2 regions of the Yersinia kristensenii genome follow, and region 2 is predicted to be linked to the other one. Evidence: riboswitches for the same ligand, from Rfam matches in the RefSeq annotation. Region 2 holds a riboswitch; the other holds the start of a gene.

Region 1 (7,249 bases), 1.3 Mb from region 2:
TATTGAGCAAAATAAAGGTCAGCACCAGGCGGCCATCGGGATTGAGCATCATCAGCGCCCAGTCGATAAGGTCAGTTAAATGGCCGCCGCTGCCGCCAATAAAAATGGCGTCGGCTTTATCCGGCAGAGCAAGGGGGGCGACACCGGCGAGGATGTTCACATTGCCGCACCCCAAGCGCTGGCGGTTTTCATCAATCAATTCAAGGGCCGTAGGGTTGCACTCAATGGCGGTTACCTGTAAATGAGGGAAGCGCAGCGCCGCCTCCAACGCCACACTGCCGGTGCCCGCGCCAACATCAATCAGGTGAGTGGCACCCGATAACGCCAGCCGTTCCAGCGCCAATACCCGCACCGCTTCTTTGGTCATCGGGACTTTTTGCCCACGAATAAACAGCTCATCTTTCATTGAGGATCACCACCACATTCATGTCATAGCGGGCTGCCACCTGCTCTGCGGGCAGGCGGTGGATGCGTTCGTTAGATTGCGAAAGATTTTCACCAATAATAAAAGTGCGAAACAGGCCGCGTTGCTGTAGCGCATCTGCAATGGCCCGTGGGCCGATAATGCCGTCGGTCACCATCGCCACTTTGTCGTGCTGGAAGATCCAGTCAAAATCAGGCTCGCGACCATGGCTGCTGGTGAGGAAAAGGTCATTCATGTCCAGCGCCACTTTGGCGCACAGATATTGAATCGCGCTGATACCGGGGACGATATGCAACTCCTCGGTACTGAAGTTTGCCGCCAGTAATTTGCCGATGCCGTACAGCAGAGGATCGCCCGAGGCCAACACCACAATGGCGCGATTTTTATTGCTATCCAGCCACTCTAGTAGCCCCAATAAGTCCGCATCCAACAAACGAGACTCTTTGATATCACAACAAAATGTCGCCAGATGGCGTTTGCCGCCCACCAACACCTCGGCGCACTCAATAGCCCGCCGCGCCGTTGGCGTCAGATAGTCAGTATCACCGGGGCCAATACCTACTACTGTAATCATCGGAATGCCTCCGCAATCTCATCCAGTGCTCGGTTGCTACCTAACACCTGATTATCGAAAGAGAATAAAATGGCATCACACTGGGGCGGGTTAACCGAGAAGCGCATCATCTCCGCGATGCGCTCGCAGATGCGCTGCGCGATACGCGCATACACCCCTTGCCAGCCCTGCTCGGCAATTAACTCCATCGCCGCCTCGGTGGTATCACATTGATTAACTTCAAGAAGCAATGAATGTGGTGCGCCCATTAATGCTAAGTTCGCCACCAACGTCTCCATGCGCCCATCGGCAATGTGGCTGTGAGTATGGAAGATACCGGCGGCCACTTTGACTAATTTGCCGGGATGCCCGACCAACAGCACATGGCGGAACCCCAGCCGCACCGTTTCTTGCAGCATGTAGCCGACAAAATTACTCATGGTGACCACCCGCTGGCTCTCCAGCCCCAAATGGTCGCGAACAAAGCGCTCGCCGTGATTACCCGGCACTAAAATCACGCGATCCTCACCGGCGGCCCGCTTCATCTCCAGTTCCAGCGCTAAAGAGCGTTTCCAGCTCTCTTCCGACATTGGCGTGACAATGCCAGTGGTGCCAATGATGGAAATTCCACCCCAGATCCCCAGCCGCCCGTTGTAGGTTTTTTTCGCCCGTTCAACCCCTTCCGGCGCGAAAATTTCTATCTCGGCTCCGCGTAACGGGCCAATAACCTCGCGCACGGCAGCTTCAATTGTCTGGCGCGGCGTGCGATTAATTGCGCTACTGCCGATGGGTAAACCAATACCTTTACGAGTGACGGTTCCGATCCCCTCGCCGCCCCGCAAAGTGATTTCAGTCTGTTCAGTGAGAGTCACGCGAGCAAAAATCAACATGCCGTGGGTGGCATCGACATCATCGCCGCCATCTTTGCGGACAGCCGCCGTGGCTTGCTGGCCCTCAATAAGTGGCAGCTCGACATTCAGACACAAGGTGACGCCAGAGGGGGTGACAATCGAAATCTGGTCAATCACTTGCTGGCGCAGCACCATCAGCGCCGCCACTTTGGCCGCAGCTGTAGCACAGGAGCCGGTGGTATAGCCTTTGCGGTATTGCTTGCCGTTATGCCAAATACTCTCTAATTGCTGGTTTTGCAGTGCCGCTCCGTCATTCGCAATAACGTCACTCATAATGCCCCTCGCAACTGCGTCCTTTGTAATTGATAGAGGATGGCGTTGATAATCGCCGCTGCCACATTGCTACCTCCTTTGCGCCCCAGTGCGGCAATACAGGGCAAGCCGCTTTCCACCAGCGCATCTTTGGATTCCGCCGCGCCAACAAACCCCACCGGCACCCCAATGACCGCCACCGGGATCACTTGGCGCTCTAACAAACGGAATAACGCGGTCGGCGCATTGCCGAACACAAATAGCTTTTCGCCCGGCTCCGCCAGCGCCACATCCACCGCCGCCATCGAGCGGGTAATGCCCTGCACAGGCGCAGTTTCCACCACGCGCGGGTCACTGATATAGCAGCGGCACTCGCATCCCATCTGCTTGAGCAGCGTTTTGTTAATGCCCGACATCGCCATGGTAGTGTCGGTGTATAGCGTGCATCCTCGGCGGATGCCCTCAGCAATGTGAGCCAACACATCGGGGGAGAAATGCAGAATATCGAGCCAGTCAAAATCGGCGGTAGTATGGATAACCCGCTTGACAACCGCTTGGTGCATTTCGCTGGCAAAGCAATAATCTGGCCGTTCAGTGGCAATAATATCGCCAATAATGACAAAACTATTTTGTTCGATTTCCTGCGGATTTTTTATATAGTTCATCGGGTTATCCTTATCAAATCCCGACCAGCAACAAGCGGATCAGGGCGAACAATAACAGGGCCAATAACGACGCCATCATCATCAAATGGATGCTGCGCGGAATGTCACTTAGTGCCACTTCGCGCCGCTCATCGCCAATCCACGGCTTCTCGACTCGTTCACCAAAGTAATCATTCGGGCCGCCCAGACGGATACCAAGTGCACCGGCGACGGTAGCTTCTGACCAAGCGCAATTGGGGCTGGAATGCTGGTAGCGATCACGCCAGCCAATACGTAGCGCCTGGCGGTAATCGGCCTGAATCAGCCAGGCAGCAGCACTCAGCAGTACCCAGCTCAAGCGCGCGGGCAGCCAATTAGCTAAATCATCCATTCGCGCAGACATATAACCGATTGCCCTATATTTCGGCGTTTTATATCCCACCATCGAATCAAGGGTATTGACCGCTTTGTAGGCCATTGCCAGCGGTGGGCCGCCCAGCATCAGGAAGAACAACGGCGCAATAACACCATCGACACTGTTCTCAGCCACAGTTTCCACCACCGCACGGGTCATTTGCGGTTTCCCCAATTGCGAAGTATCGCGCCCGACAATCCATGACAACTTTTCACGACTTTGCGCCAGGGAGCCATGCTGTAGCGCATCGAAAACCAACAGCGCCGCATCACTCAAGCAACGCCCGGCCAGCAAGGTGTAAATCATCCACACTTGCGCCAGCCAACCAAGCCACGGGTTAATTTCTGTCATCAGCCATAAAAAGCCCCAACTAACCAGCCAGGTGATGCCGACCACCAACACCCACAACAGGGCACCGCCCCATTTCAGCGCCCGCTCACTACGACACACCGCGCGAACCGCCTGTTGCAGCACCGTAATCAAATTGCCAATCCAACGTACCGGATGCGGCCAATGCGGTGGGTCGCCAAGCCAATGGTCCAATAAGAAAGCCACAAACCACGCGCTCAGGGTCATAGCACACTCCGGGCGGCAGTCAGCCAGCCATTCAGTAAACCGGGGCGCTGGGCGAAATGAATATGCAGATAACTGGCCTGAGTGCGCTGTACCTGATAGCCACTGCGCCACTGCTGGATAACCGCACCATCACGCCATTTGCTGCTATCAAAAACCGGTGTCAGCGGGCTGGTAAAATCGGAGTAATGGAACTCATGACCGCGCAGAGTTTCACCAAACGCGGCTAATAACGTGTCACTGCGGGCCTGTGCCTGACAGTAGCCAAAACGGGTCAGGCGTTTCCCCATGCGGCTTTCACCGGGCAAAATCCCCACCATGGCATGGCGCTGTCCACTGTCATCGGTGAGACCGTCGCCTAAATACATCAAGCCACCACATTCGGCATACAGGGGGATTTGCTGGCGGTGGGCTTGCTGTAACGCGGCGTGCATGGCGGTATTTTCTGCCAGCGCTGTAGCGTAGATTTCCGGATAACCGCCGCCCAGATAAATCATCTGGCAAGCAGGCAAACTGCGGTCATGCAGCGGACTAAAGCGCTGGATACGCACTCCCGCCTGCTCCAGTAAATCAAGGTTATCGGGGTAATAAAAATTGAAAGCTTCGTCTTCGGCTAAGGCCAGTGTCAGCCCGTCGGCCAAAGCTTGCGGCGGTAACGCGGGAGGGGTGCCAACCGGAAGTTGGGAGCAACAAGTCAGAGCGAGCAATCTGTCCAGATCAATAAATTCTTCAACCTGCTGGGCCAGCCGTTGCCAGTGCGGCGAGTTATCGGGCTGCCTGGCGACAACTCCGCCCCGCTCCTGTGCTGGGATCAGCCCCAAATGGCGTGATGGCAAGGCCACATCATCCATAACCGGCAAGCGGCCCAAAACCGGAATGCCACAATAATGTTCAATAGCATGGCGAATAAGTTGATAGTGATTATCTGAGTTAACGCGATTAACAATCACCCCGGCAATGGTGAGGTCGGGATCAAATTGACTAAAGCCCAGCACCGTTGCCGCCACCGAGGTAGATACCGCTTTGCCATCCACCAGCAAGATAACCGGGCAGCCCAGTTGCTTGGCCATCGCCGCACTGCTGCAATAATCGGGGTCAGTGCCATAGCCGTCATACAGCCCCATGACACCTTCAATCACCGCCACATCGGCATGGCGCATATGCTGGTTATACAGGCCATTGAGGGTGGCAGGCGGCAACATAAAAGCATCGAGGTTACGCGAGGTCACGCCACTGACGGCGGTATGCCAGCCAGTATCCAGATAATCCGGCCCGACCTTGAACGGCTGCACCGACAATCCACGCGCCATCAGCGCCCGCAAAATACCCAAAGTTACGGTGGTTTTACCGCACCCGCTGCCGGTTCCTGCGATGATAAATGCTTGTTTACCTGAGCATTGCATAAAAAATCCCGCCATTTCAAGCGGGATATGCAGTGTCAAAAAGGTGCATCTACGCAACGTCACCGCTGCGCGCATCTGATGACAACCCGCTTCCCACCGAAGGAGTTGAAACTCTTTTACTGATTTGGCTGGTCTTCTGGCTTAGCGTCACCCTCCCCCGCTACCTTCCCAATCCGGTGGATCAGTGGTTTCAGCGGGTTCGTCAGCATCACAGCAGCGGGGGCTGCGGGGGATTTTCACCCCCTTCCCAATCATGTCTTGAGTACAAGTACACGACATAACCATTTCAGTAACTACAATTATCTAATTACAGTAGATTCTGTTATTTAATTTCTTATTTCGTTATCTAATTTATCTCTTTATTTACACTGTTATAACAGAGTGTTTATTCATTATTAGTCTGATAGAATTTCTTAAAATTAATATACCCTTTTCTGTTCATAAAAAATGGTGAATTTCATTTTTTGATAGGGATTTTTTTGCATCACCACAACAATTTATTGTCGAGATTGCGAGTGATTTATAATTAAAAACAGTGACTTATATAACTTTAAGTTCATTTTATTTATAGCAAATTATTGTCATTAATTATTTTAAATGGCTAATTTTTATTTTTTTTATTTAAATAGAAAACCCAAGCGAACGGCCCAATTGCATAATATTAAATCAATGATGGCTATTCCATTCCGCTACGTTCAGAAGAAAGTGAGCGAAATACCTGCGGTGTCACATTGTAGGTCTGACGGAACACTTTGCAGAAATAGCTGGTCTGGGAAAATCCTAGATTCTTAGCAATGCTGGCAATGCTCCAGTCACTGTGCTGCAACATCTCTCTGGCATTAGCCATCCGTTGCTGATTGACCCAGGCATTAAAGCCGATGCCGTGGTATTTTTTAAACAATTTGCTGAAATAATAAGGGCTGAGATACACCTTGGCCGCGACTTCTTCCAGCCGCAGTTCTTCCGATAAATGCGCATCAATATAACGCAATGCCTTCTTCATTTTGCTGTCATGGGGGTGAGCCGGCCGTATTCTCCCCGGTTCTTTGCTGCCCATATTGTCATTGATAACCACAAAGTTGAGGTGTTTTTTGAGACAATTTTCAACAATCAGCTTTAATAAATCTGCCGACGCAATCACTCGCGAAAAGTCCATAATGGGCACATTGTGGAATTCGTCCATCAGTGCTGGATTTTGCTGCCAGTGGTTATCAACATTAAGAATATCAATCAGATAAACATCTGAGTGCAACCGCACCTGCCCACATAAAACAAACCCGACCAAATGACCGGCAATAACCAGCGGGATAGAGAAATCAGTTAACCCGGCGTGGCAGCGATAAATACAAGGTTCATTGGATTTTGAAGCTTCCAAGCCACCGCAGCGATCACTCATGCGGCAACGAAGATGATGCACTGGGTCTTGCCGCATCAATTGACAAAATGGCGTAAAATTAAAGAGATCAGAAATTTCTTCGCCGTGAATATTGACCACCACCACAGCCAGCCCAGTTGCCTGAGCAAAATCCTGCGCGATTTTATTTATGAGCTCTGAGTTTAGAGAACTGGCAGAAATCATGATAAAACCTCTCAGTTAATTTATTGTTATTAGTTTTTGTTTGTTACCATCGTTCATCCTTGAAATAATCAATGTGTTACTTTTTTGTTATATTTAATTCCCCCTCACCCAATAGAAACCTATTTCCCTGTACCAATTTATACTCTGGTGAAATGAAAAGTAATAACTCACTTTACCAGAATCATCATCAACAGGGGACGATAATCAGCCCATTAACCCGAATAGATCACGAAATTTCCTCATCCTGTTTCACCGGTTCAAGATGAGGAAACTCGCCTTAATTTATATACTGGCTTTCTCATCCTCTAACTTGCAGGTATTACACGGCAGATTTTTACCAATGAAGAAACGATAAACCGCCGCACCGAGGCAAGCCCCAATAATCGGTGCGATGATTGGGACAAGGAAATAAGGGATATCACGGCCACCGGTCATTGAGATTTTCCCCCAACCGGCAAAAAAGGTGAATAATTTAGGACCAAAATCACGCGCCGG
Region 2 (7,249 bases):
AAAAGCTAGAACAGGCGGTTTAATCCATTGAGCGCCGCCACGCGGTAAGCTTCCGCCATGGTCGGGTAGTTGAAGGTAGTATTAACGAAATATTCGATAGTATTACCTTCTCCTTTTTGTTCCATGATGGCCTGCCCGATGTGGATAATTTCTGCCGCACGCTCACCAAAGCAATGAATACCAAGGATCTGTTTGGTCTCGCGATGGAACAGAATTTTCAAACTGCCGGTATCCATGCCCACGATTTGCGCCCGTGCGAGGTGTTTAAATTGCGCCCGGCCAACCTCGTAGGGCACTTTCATTGCAGTCAAGTCCTGCTCAGTTTTACCCACCGAGCTGATTTCCGGAATGGTATAAATACCGGTGGGAATATCCTCGATCAGGTGAGTATTCGCTTCGCCTTTTATCATCGCCTGCGCCGCGATTCGCCCTTGGTCATAAGCCGCCGAGGCCAGACTTGGGTAGCCAATAACATCGCCCACCGCGTACACATGGGGCAGTGCCGTTTGGTACATGCTGTTGACTTTCAACAAGCCCCGGCTATCGGCTTCCAGCCCAATATTTTCCAGCCCTAAACCACTGGTATTACCGGTGCGCCCATTGGCATACAGCAAGCAGTCCGCTTTGACTTTTTTGCCAGATTTAAGATGGACAATAACCCCATCAACCGTCCCCTCAATCTGCTCAAACTCTTCGTTATGGCGGATAACCACGCCGTTATTCCAGAAGTGGTAAGAGAGGGCATCTGACATTTCCTGATCGAGGAAAGCCAAAAGGCGGTCGCGGGTATTGATTAAGTCAACCTTGACACTCAAACCACGGAAAATTGACGCATATTCACAGCCAATAACCCCCGCGCCATAGATAATGACGTGTTGTGGTTCATGACTGAGTTGTAAAATGGTGTCACTGTCGTAAATACGTTCGTGGGTAAAATCTACGTTTGCTGGGCGATAAGGGCGTGAGCCCGTCGCTATCACGATGTTTTCGGCTCGCAGTGTATCGTTGGTGCCGTCGGCATAACACACATTGATAGTATTGGCGTCTATGAAGCTGGCATCACCGGAGAACATTTGGCAGTGATTGCGATCATAAAAACCTTGGCGCATACGGGTTTGCTGGTTAATAACGCGGTCCGCATGGTTTAAGATATCGGCAAAAGAAGAACTGATGGTTCTGGAATTGTCGCTGTAGAGTGGATTTTGGTTGAACTCGATAATACGGCTAACGGCATGGCGCAAAGCTTTGGAAGGGATGGTGCCCCAATGGGTGCAGCCCCCGCCCACATTATTATACCGTTCAATCACGGCAACGCGGGCACCTTGCTTGACCAGCCCCATAGCGGCACCTTCACCGCCAGGACCCGAGCCAATAACAATGGCATCAAAATGGAAGTGCTGTTGCATGTAGGAGAGACCTATTTTTATACAAAATTACAACGCCACATTAACATCATCCCAAGTATAACCCAATCAACAATGGGTAAATCACCGTGATGTCTGCTGTAAAATGGTAATTCCATATTGGGATGATACGTTTGTATAACGGTTGTTACTATAAAGTTTGGTATATTGCTGACTATATGTCTTAGATTGAGAAATTGGATATCCCTTGGGTACGATTATGGGCGTCAGAGCACAACAAAAAGAGCGGACTCGTCGTTCCCTTATCGAAGCGGCGTTTAGCCAATTGAGTGCTGAGCGGAGTTTTGCCAGCCTAAGCTTGCGGGAAGTCTCCCGTGAGGCGGGTATCGCACCGACTTCTTTTTACCGGCATTTCCGTGATGTAGACGAACTTGGGCTGACAATGGTCGATGAAAGCGGCCTGATGTTGCGCCAACTTATGCGGCAAGCTCGTCAGCGGATTGCTAAGGGCGGCAGTGTTATCCGCACTTCAGTATCTACATTTATGGAGTTTATCGGTAATAATCCTAATGCATTCCGCTTATTGCTGCGGGAACGTTCTGGGACTTCCGCTGCATTTCGTGCGGCAGTTGCGCGTGAAATTCAGCATTTTATTGCCGAACTGGCCGACTACCTCGAGCTGGAAAACCACATGCCGCGCAGCTTCACTGAAGCTCAAGCTGAGGCCATGGTCACAATTGTCTTCAGTGCGGGTGCCGAAGTACTGGACGTCGATATCGAACAACGGCGACAGTTAGAGGAACGCTTAGTTTTACAACTGCGGATGATCTCCAAGGGCGCTTATTATTGGTATCGTCGCGAACAGGAAAAGCTGGCAGTGTCCCGTGCTTAATAAGGAAAAGGTAAGGAAAATGTTGGAACAATCGTGCTCTGAAAAGCCGTCTGGCTCTGAAAAACAGTCTCACCGTGAAACCGGTACGTTGCTGCTGGCCTTGATTACCGGGTTGGCAATAAACGGCTCATTTAACGCGTTATTCAGTGGATTTGTCCCTTTTTCAATCTTTCCGCTGCTGGCATTAATTTTGGCGGTTTATTGTCTGCATCAGCGCTATCTCAATTTTGCTATGCCGCAAGGCCTGCCCGTGCTAGCGGGTGCGTGTTTCTTACTTGGCATTCTGGTGTATAGCGCGATTGTGCGGGTTGAGCATCCGGCGATTGGCTCTAACTTTGTTCCTTCTATTTTGAGTGTGGTGTTGGTGTTTTGGATTCTATTTAAACTGAAAGCGCGTAAATCGATGCAGACAGATATCAATGCTGATGTTGGCACAGATACAGATAATCAGCAGGCGCAGTAACTTTTTCTGTTCACCAAATCCCCAAATTAAAAGGGCAACATCGCGTTGCCCTTTTGTTTGTCTCTGATTGCCGCTTTTCGTCAGCCTCTTTTTTCCAACAAAACCCCACATTCCATATGATGGGTGTATGGGAATTGATCAAATAGTGCTAATCGGCTGATTTTATGAGTGTGTTGTAGCTGTTCCAGATTGGCGCACAGGGTCTCTGGGTTACAGGAGATATAAAGGATGCGTGGGTAAGCTTGTACCAACTTGACGGTTTCATCATCCAACCCACTGCGCGGTGGATCGACAAATATGGTTTCGCAGTTATAGCTACTTAAATCAATATATTTCAATCGGTTGAACTCACGAACACCTTGCATGGCTTGGGTGAATTCTTCTGCGGACATGCGGATAATTTGCACGTTATCGATATGATTAGCAGCAATGTTGTATTGCGCCGCCGCCACTGACGGTTTGGCAATTTCAGTCGCTAATACGCGCTCAAAATTACGTGCCAATGCCAGGGAGAAATTACCATTGCCACAATAGAGCTCCAATAAATCGCCGCTGGCATGTTGGGTGACATCAATCGCCCACTCCAACATATGAATATTCACCGCAGCATTAGGTTGGGTGAAGCTATTCTCAACCTGACGATAAATCATCTCACGCCCGGCAACCGGCAGCACTTCGTCGATATAGTCGTGATCCAGCATGATTTTGGTTTTTGACGCCCGCCCAATCAGTTGAAGATCAAAGCCTTGTTCACGCAATTGGTCACGCAGTTCCCGTGCTTTTTGCTGCCATTCTTCATCTAATGGACGGTGATACAACAAAGATGCGATCAGCTTGCCGCTCAAAGTCGATAAGTAATCAATCTGGAACAGTTTGCGCCGTAAAATCGGCTCTGCCCTGATGGCGGTCATCAGCACGCTCATCAGACGATTAATTAACAGACTGGCCACCGGGAATTGCTCAACTCGGATTCGCTGCTTGGTCTGTTGGTCAAACATGATGTGGTACAAGTCATCGTCATCATGCCAAACGCGGAACTCGGCTCTCATACGGTAATGCTGAGCGGGAGAACGAAATACTTGTGGATCAGGGGCTTGAAACGGCGACATCATCGCCTGAAGACGGGCAGATTTTTCTGCCAATTGGTGCTCGTAGCCGTCAGTCGGCAGGATGTCAGGAGTCATGTTTCTTCTCATCTGTACAGATAAAAAAGGTTTATTGCAGCGGATTGTAGGGAAAGTAGCTCTGATGTCCAGTTTTGTCGTTTAATTAATTTGTTCCATGAATGGAAGTCTAGACATCTATTTTACTTGATCGTAACATTGCCGTCCGGCCTCAAGCTGTTACTTAAACACTTAAGAGTTAAAAGGGAATCCGGTGTAAATCCGGAGCTGACGCGCAGCGGTAAGGGGATGTTACGGCGATAGGTTTCAACCAGACACTGTCCGAAAAGACGGGAAGTCATCGCCCGCTCTGTATAGCAGAGATCCCAAGCCCGAAGACCTGCCGGTATCACGTCGCAATATTCATGGTCGTCGCGTAATACCGGCCATGGCACTGCGGCATCCGCTATTTGAGTTTGGATGCTTTTCTAATGACAATTAAAAAATACACGCTGCTCACAGCCCTCTCTGTGACAGCCTTTTCTGGTTGGGCGCAAGACAACACCACCACCGGCAATAATAAAGACGAAATGGTGGTCACTGCCGGTCGTTTCAAACAACCGATTTCTACAGTATTGGCACCTGCCGATGTGGTCACTCGCGATGACATTGAGCGCTGGCAGACAAAAAGTCTTAATGAAGTCATGCGCCGCTTGCCTGGTGTGGATATTGCTCAGATGGGAGGATTGGGTCAGGGTTCTTCTATGTATATCCGTGGTACGGAAGCGCGCCATGTGCTTATCTTGATTGATGGTATCCCACTGGCTCGCACCGGTATCGTCAATAGTGTCAATCTCGATCAAATCCCGATCTCCTTGGTGCAGCGGATTGAGTATATCCGTGGACCGCGCTCGGCGGTGTATGGCTCTGGTGCAATTGGTGGCGTCATTAACGTGATTACGCAAACAGACCAGGAAGGTGCACAGATTAATGCCGGCGTCGGCTCTAAAGGCTATCAGCAATATGATGGTAGTGTTCGCCAGCGCTTTGGTGACACCTTAGCTACACTGGCGGGCGGATATCAAACCACCAATGGCTATAACATCAGACCTGACTCGCCAAATCCAATTGATAGTGATCGCGACGGTTTTCGCAATAAAAACTTCTGGGCAGGGTTGGAACATCAGTTTAACCAAGAGATCTCCGGCTTTGTTAGAGGTTATGGTTATACCAACAATACTGATTATGATATTGGCGGTTTGTCGTCCCCTGCATACAGCGGCGATGAAGAGCGGTTATATAATCATACTTATGATGCAGGGCTGCGTTATGCATCGGGTGCCTACTCTTCCCAATTAATCGGTAGCTATCAGAAATATAAGGATTATAACTTTAGCAGCCAATATGGCCGCTATGGTGTGGCGACCACACTGGATAATATGGACCAGCGGAATGTGCAATGGGGTAACACTTACAGCTTTGAAAGTGGAACACTGAGCGCGGGCCTTGACTGGCAACAGCAGCGCCTGACCTCATCTAACCAAACTATCTCAGATACTTATAAGAGAGATAACACCGGTCTATATCTCAGTGGGCAGCAAAAACTCGGCGAAGTCACGCTGGAAGCCTCTGGCCGTGGGGATAAAGATGAGCAATTCGGTTGGCATGAAACATGGCAAACTGCGGCAGGCTGGGAGTTTGTTCCCGACTATCGTGTGACCTTATCCTACGGCACGGGCTTCCTGGCACCCTCTTTGGGCCAGCAATATGGTTCACAGCGCTTTGATATTATATCCAACAGCGACCTTAAGCCGGAAGAATCCCGCCAATGGGAAGCCGGTTTAGAAGGGGTGAGCGGGCCACTTGATTGGCGTTTGTCTGCTTATCACAACAAAATTGAAAACCTGATTGATTACTCCTTTGATAATTCAACATTCAAAGGACATTACTACAATGTCAATTCTGCGACGATAAAAGGTGTGGAATGGACGGGAAATCTCACTACCGGCATATTTACGCACGCGGTCACATTGCAATATATTGACCCACGTAATGATTCGAATAATGAGGTATTAGCTCGCCGCTCTAAGCAACAGGCCAAGTATCAGTTAGATTGGACGATGTTCAACCTTGATATGGACGTTTCTTATCAGTATTACGGCAAACGTTATGACAATATCTCTTCGATTTATAACCCGACTCAGCGCGAATTGTCGAGTTATAGCACCGTAGACGTTTCAGCTGGTTATCCGGTTACTTCTCATCTCACAGTTCGTGGTAGAATTGCTAACCTGTTTGATAAAGAATACGAAACGGCTTATGGCTATAAAACCGCTGGACGAGAGTATTACCTCACAGGAAGTTACAACTTCTAAGGCTGATACTGCTTCTCGCCCGACAGCGCTGATTTTTGATTCCGGTGTTGGCGGGCTATCTGTTTATCAAGAGATTCGGCAACTGCTGCCGGATCTCCACTATATATATGCTTTCGATAATGTCGCGTTCCCTTATGGGGAGAAGTCTGGTGAATTTATCGTTGAGCGTGTATTAGAAATTGTCACTGCGGTACAACAGCGCCACCCGCTGGCGATTGTGGTTATCGCCTGTAACACGGCTAGCACGGTGTCTCTTCCCGCTTTACGCGAACGTTTTGATTTCCCCGTCGTCGGTGTTGTTCCGGCAATTAAACCTGCGGTAAGGCTCACGCGGAATGGTGTGGTTGGCTTACTGGCCACGCGCGGCACGGTTCATGCTTCTTATACCTTGGATTTGATTGAGCGTTTTGCCACTGATTGCAAAATTGAGCTGCTGGGATCATCTGAGCTGGTGGAGTTAGCGGAAACCAAGCTGCATGGTGGGGCTGTCCCGCCGGAAGCATTAAAGAAAATCCTTCATCCATGGCTCGCCATGCGTGAACCGCCAGATACTATTGTTTTAGGTTGTACCCATTTCCCTCTATTAAGTGATGAGTTAGCACAAGTGCTGCCAGAAGGTACTCGCATGGTCGATTCCGGTGCCGCAATTGCTCGCCGTACCGCTTGGCTTATCTCTTCTCAGGAAAATGTCGTTTCTTCTCAAGCAGAAAACATTGCGTATTGCATGGCATTGAATACGGACACTGACGCTTTATTGCCCGTTTTACAGGGTTATGGCTTCCCAACGCTGGAAAAACTACCAATTTAACGGCGTTTTGACTAAAGATTCAGCGGTTGAAAAGTTTTTTCAAATTAGGGGTTGCAGGCTGTCAGGAACTCCCTATAATGCGCCTCCACTGACCGGGAACAACGAAACACACTTCGCCAGGTCAGGAAGAGAAAAGAATGATTTTGACTTCGAAAGAAAACAAATAAATCCTTGACTCTTCAGCGGGAAAGCGTATTATCTGCCTCCCGCGTTACCGTAAGATTCGCCGAAAGGCAAACGGGTA

What was found. A riboswitch is a leader RNA that binds a small molecule or an ion and turns the genes downstream of it on or off. The one in region 2 is predicted to bind cobalamin.
Region 1: it holds a riboswitch for cobalamin, as region 2 does, so the genes downstream of both, DX162_RS13645 (cobyrinic acid a,c-diamide synthase CobB) here and btuB (TonB-dependent vitamin B12 receptor BtuB) in region 2, are expected to answer to the same signal.

The regions. Positions count from the first base shown of each region.
Region 1 is NZ_UHIY01000001.1:2,983,843-2,991,091, reverse strand. Features, by position in the region: gene DX162_RS13670 (decarboxylating cobalt-precorrin-6B (C(15))-methyltransferase) at 1-406, opposite strand, end outside; gene DX162_RS13665 (cobalt-precorrin-7 (C(5))-methyltransferase) at 396-998, opposite strand; gene cbiD (cobalt-precorrin-5B (C(1))-methyltransferase CbiD) at 995-2,161, opposite strand; gene DX162_RS13655 (cobalt-precorrin-8 methylmutase) at 2,158-2,805, opposite strand; gene cbiB (adenosylcobinamide-phosphate synthase CbiB) at 2,819-3,775, opposite strand; gene DX162_RS13645 (cobyrinic acid a,c-diamide synthase CobB) at 3,772-5,175, opposite strand; cobalamin riboswitch at 5,285-5,476, opposite strand; gene pocR (transcriptional regulator PocR) at 5,852-6,754, opposite strand; partial or broken gene pduF (propanediol diffusion facilitator PduF) at 7,037-7,249, opposite strand, start outside.
Region 2 is NZ_UHIY01000001.1:1,635,219-1,642,467, forward strand. Features, by position in the region: gene oxyR (DNA-binding transcriptional regulator OxyR) at 1-23, shown strand, start outside; gene sthA (Si-specific NAD(P)(+) transhydrogenase) at 6-1,406, opposite strand; gene fabR (HTH-type transcriptional repressor FabR) at 1,624-2,256, shown strand; gene DX162_RS07585 (YijD family membrane protein) at 2,276-2,719, shown strand; gene trmA (tRNA (uridine(54)-C5)-methyltransferase TrmA) at 2,800-3,903, opposite strand; cobalamin riboswitch at 4,037-4,244, shown strand; gene btuB (TonB-dependent vitamin B12 receptor BtuB) at 4,314-6,197, shown strand; gene murI (glutamate racemase) at 6,142-7,005, shown strand.